Regions from separate parts of the Aminivibrio pyruvatiphilus genome, predicted to be linked through region 2. Evidence: riboswitches for the same ligand, from Rfam matches in the RefSeq annotation. Region 2 holds a riboswitch; the other holds the start of a gene.
The links. A riboswitch is a leader RNA that binds a small molecule or an ion and turns the genes downstream of it on or off. The one in region 2 is predicted to bind S-adenosylmethionine.
Positions count from the first base shown of each region.

Region 1 (8,642 bases), on a different contig from region 2:
CACGGAGTGACGGCCATCCTTCCCGTAGCGGTCTGCGCGCAGCATTTCGGAAAAAACCGGGAGGAAACAGCCCGGGCCGTGGCCTTCAGCCACCTCGCCACAAGCTATGTGAAAAGCCGGACCGGGCGGCTCACCCCCACCTGCGGATGCACCGTGGCCGCCGGCGCCGGTGCGGCGGCGGGCATAACCTACCTGCTGACAAAAGATCCGGAAAAGGCTGCTCAGGCCATGCTCGTCGTCCTGGGGAACCTCGTCGGGATGGTGTGCGACGGGGCGAAAAACACCTGCGCCCTCAAAGTGGGCACGGGAGCCCTGGAGGCCTACCACGCAGCCCTTCTCGTGATGAACGGCCATGCTCCCGAACCCCAGGGACTGGTGGACAAATCCCTCGAACAGACAGTGGAGAACATGGTCCAGGTTTCCGAGAAGGGGATGGGAAACCTCGACAAGGCCATCATCGACGTTATAAACCAGCGGTTCGCATAAATCGCCACAGGAGGCGCTCCCGGGAGGAGCGCCTCTTCTTTCAGCGGAAATGGTCAGGCCATGGCCTCCACGTGCCGGAACACGGAATCCACGAAAGGATCCACCGCGGGATGGGAGGGAAGCCTGCCGGCAATCCATGAAAAGGTGCCGTCCCCGTCCAGGATGCGGAAAGAAGGGGCGAAGTTGAGGTCGAAGGCCCACGAAAGCTGCACGAGAAGAAAATCGGCAAGGGAACGGACGTTCCGGTAGGATCCCTGCCCCTCTTCCTCGAGCTCCCGGACGAGTTCCCCTGAATAGCCGCCGCCTACATTCAGCCTGGGGAGGAGGTCATTGACCCTGTTTTCCTCCACGTGGCGGCGGACCAGCCGAAAAACGTCGATCTTGTCGCTGTCCCTTACGATTTCGGCCACTGGCAGGAATTCGGGGGAGAGACCGGCAGGAAGGAACTTTTTGTTGTGCAGCCTGACCGCTTCCAGCACCGTCGCCTTCGCACTCTCCCCCTCCAGCCGTTCCCAGGGGAAAGATTCTTCAAGCACCCTGCCCCCAAGATCTCCGTGATCCACCGAAGCACCGTCGAAGAAGGTACCGTAGGTGACAAACTGGAGAAACCGCCCCGCATCGTGGAGAACAGCCGCCGTCAGGGCCAGGTCCCGGAGGAAGCCGGTCCAACCCAGGCCGTCGGCAATCAGGGCGCAGTTGTCCCTGACCTTCATGCTGTGTATCCTCTTTACCTCGAGAAGAGGATGAAGATTTCCGTCCTTCCCCCGGAAACCTTCGATATAGTTTCCGAGCCATTCCGCGGAAATGCCGTGATTGTCCATGAAGTCACGCTCCTTTGTCGTCCGGGCCATTCTACCCCTCCGGGACGGCCCTTACAATCGCAGGGAGCTTCCGTTTATCGGGAACACCCCGGAGTGGTATAATGAGGCGGGTTGTAAAACAGAGACAAACAGTGAAAAGAGGTGTATGGAAATGAAGTCGTATCGCATAATCCCTCTGTTGCTCATTGCGGTCGCTTTGATAGCCCTGCCTGCCGCGGACGAAGCTTCGGCCTGGCGGGGCGTTCAGAAGTGGAGTTACGACGCCCAGAACAGCGTCACAGGATCTCCCGTCGCAGTGAACGGCAACATCGTCATCGGCGACAGCGAAGGACGCCTTCTCGCTCTCGACGGGACCACGGGAGAGCTCCGGTGGACCTTCACCGCAGGCGCCACCATCAACGGAGCCCCAGCCCTCCTCGGCCCGACCCTTTTTACGGGAGGAGCCGACGGCACCCTCTTCGCGGTCGATGCGACAACGGGCCGGGAGGTCTGGCATTTCAGCCCCCCGGAAAAGTACACCCCCGGCGCCATCTGGTCATCCCCTGCTGCGGGAAACGGCCGGGTCTACTTCAACAGCGCCGACGGCAAGGTCTACGCTCTCGACGGGGCGTCGGGAAACCTGGTCTGGACATTCGACACGGGGCGTGAGCTTCGATCGTCCCCCGTTCTCAGCGGCAATCTCCTTTTCGTCGGAGCCTACGAAGGACTCTTCCACGCCCTTGATGCCGGGACCGGAAAAAAGGCATGGGGCGGCGGCAGCGGCGGCCCCATCACCACCCCCACGGCAGCGGACGGAATGGTCTTCTTCGGAAGCTGGGACGGAACTCTGCAGGCAGTCAGGATACAGGGGGTCATCCCACAGTGGAAGTTCAGCACCGGAGAATCCATCACCACCAGGCCCCTGGTGGCGGAGGGCAGAATTTTCTTCGGAACCGTGAACGGAAAGCTTGTGGCTCTGGAAGGCGCCTCCGGGAAACTTCTTTGGGAGTTTCCCGTACCGGGGGGCATTCACTCCAATCCTGCCTATCACGAGGGCATGGTGTTTTTCGGCAGCGACGGCGGCACCCTCTTCGCCCTGGACGCGGCGACCGGCAGGGAGGCATGGAAATTCGAATCCGGCCGGGAGATCATGTCGGATCCTCTCTTTGTTAACGGAGTGCTCTACTTCGGCAGCTTCGACGGAAAAGTCTACGCCTTCGAATAAGAACTCCTTTCTGAGAACCGGGGGAGAGGGAACACCCTCTCCCCCTTTGTTTTTCTCCGCCGGAGCCCCTATAATTCGGACAGCTACGGGAGACTGCAGAAGGGAGGTCGGGACATGGCTCCATTTTCAGGACAGACACAAGGCGGATCCGCGCCGGACGAACCACAGCGGCGTATCCCTGAACTCGAAGAGGCCCTCCGCAGGGCCGAGGACAGCAGCAGGAACAAGAGCGCCTTCATAGCCAACCTCAGCCATGAAATACGCACCCCCCTCAACTCCATCATCGGAGTGGCCAACCTGTTCCAGGGGACCAGGCTGGACCTGGAGCAAAAAAAATTCGTCGAAATGCTCTCCACTTCGGCGAGGGACCTGCACCGTCTGGTGGAAGAGCTCCTGGACCTCTCCCTCATCGAGACGGGGCGCCTCACCCTGCAGAGCGAACCCTTTCCCGTCAGATCGAACTGTTCCAGGACAATCCGTCCTCTTGCCGTTTCGATCCAGGAACGGCGGCTTTCCCTGGAGCTGCAGGTGGACCCCGCCGTCCCGGAGTACCTCCGGGGGGACAGCGCACGGATGAGCCAGATCCTCAGAAACATGGTGACCAACGCCATAGCCTTTACTCCCAAAGGGACGATCAGGGTTCGGGTCTTCCTGGAGGAAGAAACCGAATCATCGGCGAACCTTCACGTCACGGCGGGCCATCCCGACGGCGGGACGGGGGCGGAGAAAAGGCGGGATACGGACTACTCGAACATGGAACGGAAGGATTTTTCCGCTTCCTTCCAGGGTGCGGGCATGGGGCTTCTTATCGCCCGGGGGATCGCGGAAGCCATGGGCGGGAAACTCTGGACAGAGTTTTCGGGTTCAGGCGACAGGATCATTCATTTCCGGGCCTCCCTGGGAAAGATACCCTCCGGAGAGGCCCTTCCGGGGAAGGAAGAAAAATCCGGCAAGGAAATTCCCGCGGCGGCGGCCCCTCTCCCTGCGGAGATTTCCATACTTGTGGTGGATGACAACAGGTTCAACAGGAGCCTCGCCAGGACCATTCTCAGGAAAATGGGCGGTCCCGGCTGGAGGGTATCCCTGGCTGAAAGCGGGTCCGAGGCTCTGCAGCTCATGGAGGAGCAGCACTTCGACCTTGTCTTCATGGATGTGCAGATGCCTGAAATGGACGGACTCGAATGCACCAGGCTGGTCAGGAAGAAAGAGACCGGCCGGGACCGGCGGTCCGTCATCATCGCCATGACGGCCTACGCCATGGAGGGAGACCGCAGAATGTGCCTCGACGCCGGAATGGACGACTATATCGCCAAGCCGGTGGAGGCGGAAGAGCTCCGCACCGTTATCTCGAGAAACCTGGCCTAGGCTTTGCGGACCAGCACGCACAGGGCTGACTGGTCGTCCCTGGCCGCCCCCGTATAGCCCGCCTGGAACAGGCGGTCGTAGGCCTCGGGAAAGGAAAGGGGGCTGTTTTCCTCTTCGCCCTGGTGGTCAAGAAAACCGTCGCTCAGGAAAAGAAAGTACTCGCCCGTTTCCACAGGGAGACTGCCGGAACCGAAAACGGCAGTCCCCGGAAGCCCAAGCAGCGAGCCCGGAGAGGCGATTTTTTTCAGTCCGCTGCCGTTGCCGTACAGAAAACCGTTGATTCCTGCGGCGCAGTAATCCAGCCTTTTTTCCGGAAGGTTCAGCCGGAAGCAGACAGCCGCCGCAAAAGAATCGGCGAGAATCCTGCTTTCCGCCACGGAGTTCACCCAGGCCAGTTTTTCTTCGAGCGAGGTGCCGGCCCGGGCGTCATCCTCGAAGGCCTGTCGGAAGAGAACCATGATGGCCGATGTCTGGAGGGCGGCCGGAACGCCGTGTCCCATGACGTCAAAGAGATAGCCGCTGAGGATTCCATGCCGTTCGTCCCAGTGGTAGCCGAACATATCGCCGCTGATGAGATGCATGGGGCGGTAGATACCCCTGACCTCGATCCGCTCGTCCCCCTCCAGGTCTCCCGGCAGAAACCCCCTCTGGATCGACGCCGCGAGTGAAACGCTGTCGCGGACAAGGGTTTCCGGCGAGACGTCCGAGGCGACCATCATCATCACGTCCCCGGCATTCCCGGAGAGGGACCGGCAGGTGAACTGGACAGGGAAAAAGATACCGTTTTTCTTCCTGTGGGTCGCCGTCAGGAGAGAAAAAGAATCTTTCCGGAGAACCCCCTCCCAGCCGGGAAAAATCTCGTCCATGGCCAGGTCGGAAGTCTCTCCGCAGGAATAGCCGTACAGGGCCCTCGCCGCTTCATTGGTGTACAGGACGGCTCCTGTGGAAGCTTCCCATACGATGAGAGCTTCATAAAACATATCGAGGAGGTTCATGCCGTCAAACCTGAAACCGGCAACCTCCAGGGTCAGAGGGACACCTCCGCACTCTTTCATGGCCGTCCCCTCATGTGCCGTGGTCTCCCGGCACGCCGCCGGGCTTGTTCATGCACAGCCTTACCAGCCGCCCCGACTCCGCGATGCTGCAATGGTCTGCTATGTGAAGAATGATCTGCACTCCCCTTCCGGATTCCCGGAGGCCGTCGTCAAATACCCCCGTGTCCGGCTTCATGTCGTGAGAAAAACAGCCGCCGCAGCTCCGGACGGCGGCGCAGATCCTGCCTCCTTCGTCCCGGACGGAAAGCTCCACCGCTTCCTCCCGGCCCGTCCGGCCCCCATGGATCAGGGCGTTGTTCACCGCTTCGTTGAGCGCGACAAAAAAAAGCATTCCCTGCCGTTCGCCGAGACCCTGAAAAATGGAAAGGATCCTCTCTCTGTGCGGAGCAAACTGTTCAATAGAACTGAAGCGGATTTCTACAAGATTTCCGCCCTCTACCATCCGCATCGCTCCCTTCGGACCAGGGTGGGTTACCGGATTTTTCAATCATACCACACGATCCTCTTCATAAAAAAAGGGGCCCCTCAGGGCCCCTCGCGGTCACGTTTCCGTCAGCTCTTTTTTACTGCGGAGAGAGCCTCTGCCCTGTCCGTCCTTTCCCATGCGGGAAGAGGGTCCAGGTCGATCCGGCCCATGTGTCCGTAGGCGGCGAGCCTCCTGTACTGGGGCTTTCTCAGTTCGAGATCCCGGATGATGGCAGCGGGGCGGAAATCAAAGTGTTTCCTTACCAGAACCGTGATCTCTTCGTCGGTGATGCCCTTCGCGGTTCCCCTGGTATCCACCATGACGGAAACAGGCTCGGCCACGCCGATGGCATAGGCCACCTGGACAAGACACTGGTCGGCCAGCCCTGCGGCAACCACGTTCTTGGCCACGTAACGGGCCATGTACGCTCCCGAGCGGTCCACCTTGGTAGGGTCCTTGCCGGAGAACGCGCCGCCGCCGTGGGCAACCCAGCTTCCGTAGGTATCCACGATGATTTTTCTCCCCGTGAGTCCCGTGTCGGCCATGGGGCCTCCCTTTTCGAACCGCCCGGAGGGATTCACCAGGATCCTGGTTCTGCCGTTTGTCAGGTATTTCGGAACGACGGGGCTGATCACATGCTCGATGATATCCGCCCGGATCTCCTCGTTCGTCGCCTCCGGATGGTGCTGGGCGGAAACGACGATGGTATCCGCATGGACAGCCTTGCCGTCCACGTACTCCAGGGTCACCTGGGTTTTGCCGTCAGGGCGGAGATAGGGGATCGTTCCGTTCTTTCTCACCTCCGCCAGCCTGCGGGCGAGGCGGTGGGCAAGGGCAATGGGCATGGGGAGAAATTCTTCCGTTTCGTTGCAGGCAAACCCGGTCATCATTCCCTGGTCTCCGGCACCGATCCTGGCGATCTCTTCCTCGGACACAAGATGCTCCCGGATCTCGAGGGCCGTGTCCACGCCCCTCCTGATGTCCTCGGACTGCTCGTCAATGGCCGTGATCACCGCGCAGGTGTCTCCGTCAAAGCCGTATTTCGCCCTGGTGTAGCCGATATCCTTCACGATGTCCCTGGCAATCTTCGGAATGTCCACGTATGTCTGCGTCGTTATCTCTCCCGCCACCATGACCATTCCGGTGGTGCACAGCACTTCGCAGGCCACCCGTCCCATGGGGTCGTCAGTCAGGATGGCGTCGAGCACTCCGTCGGAAATCTGGTCCGCCACCTTGTCGGGGTGTCCTTCGGTCACCGACTCGGAAGAGAAAAGGTACCGCTCGTTTGTCAATTGTTTTTCCTCCTTGTTTAGAAATAAAAAAAGGCCCTCACAAGAGGGCCTTTGAAGGGTCATCAAACGCACTCTCTTATCACTCAGCCTGCGGCTGCTGGTATTGGCACCATACCTTTTCAGGCAGGTTGCCGGGCTTCATCGGGCCAGTCCCTCCACCTCTCTCGATAAGAGTCTCAGTTGTCAAAGTTGGAGACATAATACAAACAGAAGAATTATACGCTATTTCCTACTCCTGTCAACAGGTAATTTTCAGACTAATCACCGCATACGGAGTACGGCACCGGGAGCGGAGCAAAATCCTAAATCCGCAGCTTCTCCTGGCAGAGGGAGTGTCGCCGGGCACAGCGCCCGGGCCGAGAAACCGACAAGGATGTCGGTTTCAGGTGCAGTTGTCAAGGACGACAATCTGCACCGGCGGCCCAAGCGAGCACCGGTGACGCTCCCCGCTGCCTGCGGATTTAGGAAAATTGGAATCGTTTGACATATTCATGTCAGGACGGTATATTTTCAACAGGAATGGGATGACGGAGGTGGAAAGCATGGTTTCCGAAATTTCTGCCCTGCCGCTTATCGGGACCGACAGACCGGGAAGATCCTATCTCGACCCGCGCTATCCTGAGCGGAGATACACCGAACAGAGTTCCTTCTCCGACGGCCGGGCCCGCCTGAGCGCCCTCCGGGGCGACCGGACCCTGGAGCGTGTTCTCGACAATTTCCAGATCAAGGCTGCCATGCACAGCCGGTACCTTCAGTTCACCATCCAGGAGGATGCCCACCTTGTGCAGGTCATCGTCAAGGAGAGCAACGACGAGGAAAAAATCATCCGGAAAATTCCTTCCGACGAAATAGTACGGCTCATTGCCAAAAGAAACGAAATCCTGGGGTTCCTCTTCGATATGGTCGTTTAGACAGGATGATCCTGAGGGAGAAAGGAGCGGAGAGAGTCCGATGAAGATAACCAGGGAGGAGTACCAGGTCCTCTTTCCACGGAGCAGGGAGACGGAAGCCCCGCTGCCGGTGCGGGATGAACGGAAAATTTCCGGCAGGCGCGAAGAGGAGCGGGAGGAAGAAACCCTTCGGGCCGAGGAGACGAGAAACAGGGAACTTGCCGATCTCGGGCTGGGAACGAAGCTGAATCTGGAAGGCTGAAGCAGATATGACCGGGGGCGGGGAGAATTCTCCCCGCCCCCCCTTTTTTGCGCCCTACTTGCAGGGTGAATAGCCGCAGCTGAAGCAGTATTCGCAGCCGGAGATCATTTCCATGGGGGCCCCGCACTCAGGGCAGGCGACGCCGCCGTCGGCTCCGTGCACGTCGCCGTCCTTCCCTATCAGCTTTTCAAGCAGGACGGCGATGGCGTCCGGAATGGAACGGGCGACATGCTTGTCGTCGAACTCGAACAGCCAGTATTCCTTGCCGGAGAGCCCTTTCAGGGTGGCGATGAAATCCTCGAGCTTCCCTCCGCTCCGGAGACCGATGGAGATGGCCCTCGAAAGGGCCTCCGTCATGGCCTTCAGTTCGGAACCGCTCTTTCCGATGGTGGCGAAGACTTCGAAAGGCTCCGTTCCGTCGAAATTCAGGGTCACGTAGATACTGCCCCAGGGGGTCTGCTCCTTGATGGTCTTTCCGAACACCACGAGGCCCGGGCGTTCCTTCACACGGCTCGTGTGGGGCACCTGTTCCTCGGGTTTTTTCGCCGTCTCGATGGGCTGGAACGACCGGGATCCGTCCCGGTAGATGGTGATGCCCTTGGCTCCCATGGCGTAGCACCTGCGGTAGATCTGCTTCACCTCGTCCACCGTGGCGCCGGAGGGAAGGTTCACCGTCTTGCTGATGCCGCTGTCCACCACCCGGGCAAAAATGCCCGTCACCTCCACGTGTTCGTCAGGAGGGATATCGTAGGCCGTCACGAATACGGGGTCGGAAGGTTTCCCCTTTTCGTGGAGCTCATC
Region 1 is NZ_SORI01000023.1:20,822-29,463, reverse strand. Features, by position in the region: gene C8D99_RS13085 (L-cysteine desulfidase family protein) at 1-486, shown strand, start outside; gene C8D99_RS13080 (HD domain-containing protein) at 540-1,337, opposite strand; gene C8D99_RS13075 (outer membrane protein assembly factor BamB family protein) at 1,459-2,511, shown strand; gene C8D99_RS13070 (response regulator) at 2,626-3,876, shown strand; gene C8D99_RS13065 (SpoIIE family protein phosphatase) at 3,873-4,931, opposite strand; gene C8D99_RS13060 (ATP-binding protein) at 4,942-5,262, opposite strand; gene metK (methionine adenosyltransferase) at 5,484-6,689, opposite strand; SAM riboswitch class I at 6,763-6,863, opposite strand; gene C8D99_RS13050 (flagellar protein FlaG) at 7,232-7,600, shown strand; gene C8D99_RS13045 (hypothetical protein) at 7,641-7,841, shown strand; gene C8D99_RS13040 (adenosylcobalamin-dependent ribonucleoside-diphosphate reductase) at 7,896-8,642, opposite strand, start outside.
Region 1: linked by a shared signal. The riboswitch ahead of metK (methionine adenosyltransferase) and the one ahead of C8D99_RS05985 (MetQ/NlpA family ABC transporter substrate-binding protein) in region 2 are both predicted to bind S-adenosylmethionine.

Region 2 (8,642 bases):
GCCTTCGACGCTTCCGGAGAGGTGGATTATTCGACCTTTGCAGAGAACACGGTGGCTTTCGGCGCCACGAAACTGTCCGGTCTCGTGGTGCTCGGCAGCAACGGCGAGTTCACCCTGCTGTCCCACGAGGAAAAGGTAAAGCTCGTGGAGACAGCGAGAAACCACCTTCCGGCGGAAAAAATGGTCATCGCCGGAACGGGATGCGAGTCCTTCAGGGAGACCCTGCAGCTTACGAAGGAATGCGCCGCCGTGGGTGCCGACGTGGCCCTGGTGGTGACCCCCAACTACTACAAGAAGGACATGAACGAAGCCGCCCTCGGGAATTTCTATACCATGCTCGCCGACGCCTCCCCCATCCCCGTGATGATCTACAACATGCCCGGCAACTCCGGGGTGAACGTTCCCTCGTCTCTGACCCTGAAGCTCGCCGCCCACCCGAACATCACCGGCATCAAGGACAGCGGCGGCAACATCGTTCAGATCTCCGAAGTGCTCGCGAAGGCTCCCGAAGGTTTCTCGGTCTTTGCCGGCTCCGGGAGCTATCTTCTCGCCACCCTCCTGCTTGGCGGCGTCGGCGGAACCCTGGCGGTGGCCAACGTAGTTCCCGACTATTGCGCCGAGATCCAGGAGAACTTCGAGAAGGGCGATCTTGAGAAGGCCCGGAAAATGCAGCTCGCCCTCCTTCCCCTCAACGCCGCTGTCACCAGCCGCTTCGGCATCGGCGGCATGAAGGCCGCCATGGACATGGTCGGCTTCAAGGGCGGACTGCCCCGCCTGCCCATCCTTCCCGCCGGAGAGGAGACGAGGAAAGAAATCGCAAGGATCCTCAAGGAGCTGGGGATCCCCACGGTCTAGTCCCATGATCATCTCCCCGGACCGTTTTCTCGCGGATCTGGAAGACCTCGGCCGGATAGGCTGGGTGGACGGGGAAGGCATGGATCGCCCCGCCTTTTCCCCTTCCTATGGGATAGCCAGGAAGTTCGTGGAGGACCGGATGAAGGATGCCGGCCTCGCCGTGACTGTTGACGGGGTCGGGAACATTTTCGGAACACTGGATGGGAGCGATCCCTCCCTGCCTGCCATATATGCAGGTTCCCACCTGGATGCCGTGCCCGGGGGAGGAAAGTATGACGGCCCCCTGGGCGTGATGGCGGCCCTGGAGGCAGCCCGGACCATCCGGGAAAAGAGCCTCCCCCTGCGGCACCCCCTTGTGGTCGCCGGGTTCACTGGCGAAGAGGGCGGCGAGATGGGGGGCACCTTCGGGAGCAGGGCCTTCGCGGGGCTGCTTGAGGAGCCCATGCCGGCCGAAAAGCTGGCCAGGGTGGGGCTGACGCCGGAAGGGGTCCGTTCCGCAAAGGCCGGTCCCGGCCGGATCGCATGCTACTTCGAGCTCCACATCGAGCAGGGGCCCTACCTCGAGCGGAGGAACATCTCCGTCGGCATTCCCACGGGCATCGTGGGCATCAGCAGGTACGCCGTGCGCCTTGAAGGCGAGGCCAACCACGCGGGCACCACGCCCATGAAAGAGCGCAGGGACGCCATGAGAGAGGCCGCGGAACTGCTCTCCGAGTGGTTCGCCTGGACGGATACGAGGGATGACTTCGTCTGCAACGTGGGAGTCTTCTCTCTCCACCCCGGAGCTGTGGCCATTGTTCCGGGGAGAGCTGATTTTCTTCTCGAAATCCGTTCCCTGAAGGATTCGGTCATGGACGAGATCGCGGCGAAATTCCGCTCCTTCCTCGAAAAAAGAAAGAACGTTTCCATTTTCATGGAGCCCGTGGTCAGGAAAGGGGCGGTGGAGCTCGATCCCCTTCTCCAGACGGCAGTGGAAACAGCCTGTGAGGAGGCGAAAGTCTCCTCGGTCCGTATGCCGAGCGGCGCATCCCACGACGCGAACCCCATGGCCAGGATCACGAGGGCGGGAATGATCTTCGTGCCGAGCGCGGGCGGTATCAGCCACTCAAAAGAGGAGTATACGGCTCCGGAAGATCTTGCCCGGGGGGCTGACATTCTTGCCCGGGCCGTCCTAGAAGCCGACCGGAGACTGTAGGAACGGCCGGGAAAATGACAAGGGAAAGAGGAAGTGCCCGCCGGGCACTTCCTCTTTCCCTTGTGTCTCTGGATGACCGGGTCACCCTGTTTTATCCCGTACAAGTGCAATTTTTCCGAAGAAACGGAAAAAAACCTTCTTCCCAAATGCCTTTCATCCTGTAAAATAGGATACGGAAAAAGGCTTTTCATCAAGGGAGTGGATACTGTGGGGAACTTCCAGGTTATCATCGGTCTCATAGGCATCATCTCCATTGTGGCCACGGGGCTGGTCCTAAACTTCGCCCAGGCGGTGTTCATCCCGCTGATCATCGCATGGCTCCTCTCCTATCTCTTCGGCCCGGTCGTTCGCTTCCTGTCGAGACTCAAGATCCCGAACTTTCTCAACGTCGTCGCCGTCCTTGCGCTTTTCTTCGGCGTCTGCTTCCTCGGAGCTCTCTTTCTCAACGCCAGGATTCTCACCTTCACCGAGGCGTTCCCGAAATACTACGCCCGTCTCCTTGACATAGGGAAGACCCTCACGATCAACCTCGAACTTCCTCCCGACTTCTGGCTGTCCATCGACTGGGGCGTTACCGCCCGGGGATATCTCATCGAGCTGTCCGGGTCCTTTGTCACCATCGTTTCCAAGCTCGTCATGGTGATCGTGTTCCTCGTGTTTCTCCTCCTCGGCGCCCCCTATTTCGACTACAAGCTTCAGAAGGCCTTTTCTCCCAGCAACGCGGAAAAGGTGAAGCGCATCCTCGGCACCATCTCCTTCCAGATCGGACGGTACCTGAGCGCCCTGGCCCTCATCAGTGCGGTGACGGGCTTCCTGGTGTGGTTCGCCCTGGAATACCTCCAGGTGGACTTTGCGGTGACCTGGGGCGTGCTGGCCTTCATCCTGAATTTCATTCCCACGGTGGGGTCCATCGTGGCCTCCATCCCTCCGATCCTGGTGGCTCTGGTGCAGTTTTACCCTAGCTACATGCCGGCGGTCATCACCTCTCTTGTCCTCCTGACCATCCAGGTGACTATCGGCAACTTCATCACCCCCAAAGTCATGGGGGACCGGCTGAATCTCAGCCCGGTGGTGGTGCTCATTTCCCTGCTTTTCTGGAGTCTCATCTGGGGCGTGGTGGGCGCCCTTATTTCCACCATCATCGCCGCCATCATCAAGATCATCTGCGAGAACATCCCCTCCCTGAACTTCATCAGCGTCATGATGGGGTCCGGCAAGGTCTACCAGAAGGAGTTCGAGGAGAGGGCCTGAGCCCCGGAAAAACATCAGCGAAAGGAAGTGTCCCCCATGAAAAAAACTGCCGTTTTTGCGGCAGCCGCTCTTTTTCTGTTCATCGCTGCCGCTCTGCCGTCCCCTGCGGCAGGGCCGTCCCTTGCCCCTCTTAACCCCGCCTTTCTCCGTGACCGGGCTCTTCCCCGCGGCGGCGGAGCGGAGCTTCGGGGGAGCGTTTTTTTCGCTGGGGAAAGGCGTCCCGCGGGAAAACGGCCGTCACCGCTGAATCTGGACCACCTCCGGGCCCGGGGAGAGACTGTCCGGCATCTCGCGGCCCGGACCTTCAGGGAAGACGCGCCCTTCCCCGCCAGGTTCGACCTCAGAGAACAGGGAAAGCTGTCTCCCGTACGGGACCAGGATCCCTACGGCACCTGCTGGACCTTCGCCGCCCTGGCGGCCCTGGAATCATCCCTTCTTCCCGGAGAACCCCGGGATTTCTCCGAATGGCACCTTGCGTACTGGGCTTACAGAGAAAACCCGGAAGGATTTCCTCCGTTCACCCTTGACGAAGAAGTCGCCCTCTTCGACCAGGGAGGGGACGACTGGAAAGCCGTGGCCGTCCTCTCAAGAGGCACCGGTCCGGTGAACGAGACGGATCTTCCCTACGGCGGGCCACTGCCGGCGGAAAAGCCCCGGCTCCCGCGGCAGAAACTTCTCACAAGTGCTCTGTATATGCCCTATCCGGCCGTGGAAATCTGGAGGGATGGCTACCCCCATCTCGCCGCTGAGGAGGTCAAGCACGCCCTTATGACCCGGGGGGCGGTGTCCATCGGCATGATGGCCGACTTCGACGAAGACACCTGGAACGAAGATACCGGCGCCTTTTTCTACAGCGGTCCCCGGGGTGCGAACCATGCGGTGAACATCGTCGGGTGGGATGATTATTTCCCGAAGGAGCGATTTGCGGCCCAGCCGTCAGGCGACGGGGCGTGGATTGTCCGGAACAGCTGGGGAACCTCTTTCGGGGAGGATGGGTATTTCTACATGTCCTACGAGGACACGAGCCTCGACAGCGGCATTGTCTATCTCTCCTCGCCCGCGGGGGAATACGGAATCATCCATCAGTACGACCCCCTGGGATGGGTCCGGTCCGTCTCTCCCCTCGAAACGCCCGCGGCAGGCTCTCCTGCATGGATGGCCAACATCTTCACGGCGGAAGAGAACCAGGCTCTGAAGGCGGTTTCCTTTTACGTGCCCGACTACGGAACGGAATATGAAATCACTGTGGCGATCCTCTCCGGAGCCACTCCTGCGGATAGAGAGTCCGTGCCCCTTCGGGGGCAGCGGGGTGTGCTGGAAAAACCGGGGTACCATACCGTCGTCCTTGGAACCCCGGTCTACCTCCCCCGGGGAACACGATTTTCCGCGGAAGTGAAGGTGACCGCCCCGGCCTATGAGTTCCCTCTCCCCGTGGAAGTTCCGGTGGCGGGGTACTCCGACGGAGCCTCCGCCGCTCCGGGGCAGAGCTTCTACAGCGCCGACGGCGTGACCTGGACCGACCTCACCGGGGTTGTGCCGGGCGGAAACTTCTGCCTCAAGGCGCTGGGAGCCGGGGAAGAATCGGGAGGATGCACCACCGGCGCTCCGTCCCTTTCGGCGGTCCTGCTGCTGGTTCCCTTCGGGCTGATGCTTCTCCGGCGAGGGCGGAAGCAAAAAACGTCCGTTTTTTGAAATCGGCCTGTTGACAGATCCGGCGGAGGTACCCTATAATCTCCGCCATACCTTAATACCGAATCGATTCATCCGGAGCGGCGGAGGGACAGGCCCTGCGAAGCCGCGGCAACCTCAGCGAAATGCTGAACGGTGCCAATTCCTGCAGGTTTTCCTGGAAGATGATCGAGGCTGAATGAACCAGCGACGCCTCTTCCTTCATTCCGGAAGAGGCATTTTTATTTTTGCCGGGCCCGGCCCGACGGAAAGGAGGATCCCCATGACCGGTTCCATCAGAAACGGATTCTGCGCTCTGTTCACCATGATGATGTGCGGCAACGGCGGATCTCCTCCGGGGAGGGTCGGCGGCTGACATCGTGCGCTGATTTTGCCGGAACGGGATCCCCGCAGCTCGAGGGGGTCCCGTTTTTTTATTTGGAAGGGAGGGGATGCAGTGGCCGATGACGACGGCATGAGCGACATGAGAGAAGCGGACGGGGACAATTGGGCCGGACGGAAGAGTCCGGAAGGCATCAGTTCAGGACGAAAGGAAGGAAAGAGAATGAAAAGAATAGCAGCAATTTGCGCAGCAGCAGCCATAGCCGTTTTCGCAGCCGCGGGGTCGGAAGCCGCCCTCGCTCCCCTGAAGGTCGGAGCGACGTCGGGGCCCCATGCCGAAATACTGGAATCCCTGGCTGAGAGGCTGAAGACCGAAGGCGTGGAGCTCAGGGTGTTTCCCTTCAGCGACTACATCACTCCCAATGCCGCCCTCGACCAGGGGGATCTCGACGCGAACTCCTACCAGCACCAGCTCTTTCTCGACACCCAGAACAGGGACCGGGGATACAGGCTCGTCTCCGTGGCCAAGACCGTGGTCTGCCCCATGGGGTTCTACTCGAAAAAGATAGGGAACATCGACGACCTGAAGGAAGGTTCAAAGGTCTCCGTTCCCAATGATCCCGCAAACGTGGGCAGAGCCCTGGCACTGCTGGAACAGAAAGGGTTTATAAAGCTTCGGGAAGGAACGGGATATACCGCCTCGGTGCTTGACATTGTGGAAAACCCGAAGAATCTCAGGTTTATCGAGATCGAGGCTCCCCAGCTTCCCAGGGTTCTGGACGACGTGGACATCGGCGCCGTGAACGTGAACTACGCGGTGGAGGCAGGCCTGTCCCCCCTGAAGGACGCGATTCTGCTCGAGGATGCCGAAATCTCCCCCTTCGCCAACGTGATCGCCGTCCGGGAAGAGGACAGGGACAATCCCCTGGTGAAAAAGCTCGTGGAGGCCTACCAGACGGAGGAGACTGCGAAGTTCATGCTGGAGCGGTACAAGGGCGGCTTCATTCCCGCCTGGTAGGGGAGGACCGGACATGGGCATTCTCCTGAAGGGCGTGACAAAAACCTACGGCAGCGGGGAAAAGCGGTTGAAGGCTTTGAGCAATATTGACCTTGAAATCCCCGACAGCTCCATCTTCGGGATCATCGGCCGGAGCGGCGCCGGAAAGAGCACCCTCGTCCGGTGCGTGAACCTCCTTGAGCGTCCCGACTCCGGTTCCGTGTCAGTGAGCGGGGTGGAACTCACTGACCTCGGCGAAGGGGAGCTCCGGCAGGCCCGGAAAAAGATCGGCATGATCTTTCAGAACTTCAACCTCCTGTCGGGCCGCACGGTCTTCGGGAACGTGGCCTTTCCCCTCGAACTGGCGGGATGGCGCAGGGAGGATATTGCGGCGAGGGTTGACGAGCTGCTCGATCTCGTGGGCCTTGCCGACAAGCGGGAGCGGTATCCCTCCCAGCTCTCCGGCGGGCAGAAGCAGAGGGTGGGAATCGCCAGGGCGCTGGCCAACAGGCCGGACGTGCTTCTTTCCGACGAGGCCACGTCCGCCCTGGATCCCCTCACCACCCGGTCGATCCTGTCCCTTCTTAGGGACATCAACACCAGGCTCGGGCTCACCATCGTCCTGATCACCCACGAGATGAATGTCATCCGGGAGATCTGCACCGACGTGGCGGTGATCGACAAGGGGCGTATCGTCGAGCGGGGGACCGTGCTGGATATTTTCACCGACCCCCGCGGGGAGCCCACCCTGGACATGCTCCGTGACGTGGTGGGAGTGGAATTGCCGGAGACTTTCGCCGGGCTCGATTTCACTCCGGGGGTCCGGGGGACGGGAGACCCTGTCCTGCAGCTTCAGTTCTTCGGCGATATCGCCGCCGATCCCGTAATCTCGGGGATGATCCGCCGCTTCGACGTGGACGTGAACATCCTCGGAGCCAGGATCGGCCATATACGGAACGTGCCCTGCGGCACCCTGGTGATCCGGCTTTCAGGGGACGAAGGGGCCAAAAGCAGCGCGCTGGGCTATCTCCGGGCGCTTGATCTGAAAGTGGAGGTGATCGGCCATGTGGGATCAGGTATCAGCGTTGCTGTTTAAGGCTCTCGGGGAGACCCTGTTCATGGTGGGGGCATCGTCGGCCATAGCGTTTGCTTCCGGAGTTCCTCTGGGAGTGATCCTTCACGTGACGTCCAGGGGAGGGCTCTTGGAGAGGCGGGTGCTGAACGGCCTGCTGTCGGCGGTGGTCAACGCCGCCAGGTCGACACCCTTCATCATTCTCATGGTGCTGCTGATCCCGGTGACGCGGCTGATCGCGGGAACGTCCATCGGCACCGGCGCGGCCATCGTTCCTCTCTCCATCGCCGCCGCACCCTTTGTCGGTCGGGTAGTGGAGGGAGCCCTGAGGGAAGTGGACCGGGGGGTGGTGGAGGCGGCCCAGGCCATGGGCGCCACGTCATGGCAGGTCATCCGGAAGGTGCTCCTTCCCGAGGCTTTCCCGGCCATTCTCTCCGGCCTCACCCTCTCGGTGGTGAGTCTCATCGGCTTCTCGGCCATGGCCGGGGCCGTGGGCGGCGGCGGTCTCGGGGATCTGGCCATCAGGTACGGCTACCAGCGCTTCCGCCTGGACGTCATGTTCGCCACCGTGGCAGTGCTCATTCTGCTGGTGCAGCTGTGTCAGGCCGGGGGCGACCTCCTCGCCCGGCTGGCCAGGAAGGACGGGAAATCCTGACGGAAAGGTTTCCGGTCAAAGAAAAGGGGGGCGCCAGACAGGCGCCCCCCGTGTTCTCTTCGGAAATCAGTCCTCGAACTTCACTTCCCTGGAGAATTTGTCGTTCTCAGCCAGTTCGATCCCCCTCATCCAGGTCTCCCTGTCCTCTTCGTCCCGGATCCTGAAATCGTAGGTGCCGGGAACGAGGAAAAACTGGACATGCTGGTCAGCCCCTGCTTCGGAGACCGTCGCCTCGTCGTTCTCTCCAGCCGGGTGGGGGAATGCGTCCACGAAGATATAGATCCTGTCCTTGCCCTTTTTGGGAGGCACGATCCTGACCCTTGCGGCTGAGAAGGCAAAGGAGGCGGCTGCTTTCGCTCCGGCTTTTACCTCCAGACCCTTTTTCCACAATTCGGCCTTTGGCTCCTCGGTCCTGGCCCTCACGTCGTAGGTTCCCGGGACAATGGAAAAGGAAATCTCACCATCCCCGCTGTCGGAGAAAACGGGCTCGTCGCCTTCTTCCGCCGGGGACGTGAAGACTTCGGCATAGAAATAGGCCGGTTTTCCTTCAAAACCCTTCGCCGTCAGCCGGGCGGTCCCCTGGGAAAAGGACACTTCCTTCCGGACG
Region 2 is NZ_SORI01000006.1:19,960-28,601, reverse strand. Features, by position in the region: gene C8D99_RS06005 (dihydrodipicolinate synthase family protein) at 1-855, shown strand, start outside; gene C8D99_RS06000 (M20 family metallo-hydrolase) at 860-2,050, shown strand; gene C8D99_RS05995 (AI-2E family transporter) at 2,249-3,301, shown strand; gene C8D99_RS05990 (C1 family peptidase) at 3,338-4,993, shown strand; SAM riboswitch class I at 5,059-5,161, shown strand; gene C8D99_RS05985 (MetQ/NlpA family ABC transporter substrate-binding protein) at 5,427-6,329, shown strand; gene C8D99_RS05980 (methionine ABC transporter ATP-binding protein) at 6,343-7,404, shown strand; gene C8D99_RS05975 (methionine ABC transporter permease) at 7,373-8,035, shown strand; partial or broken gene C8D99_RS15165 (hypothetical protein) at 8,102-8,642, opposite strand, start outside.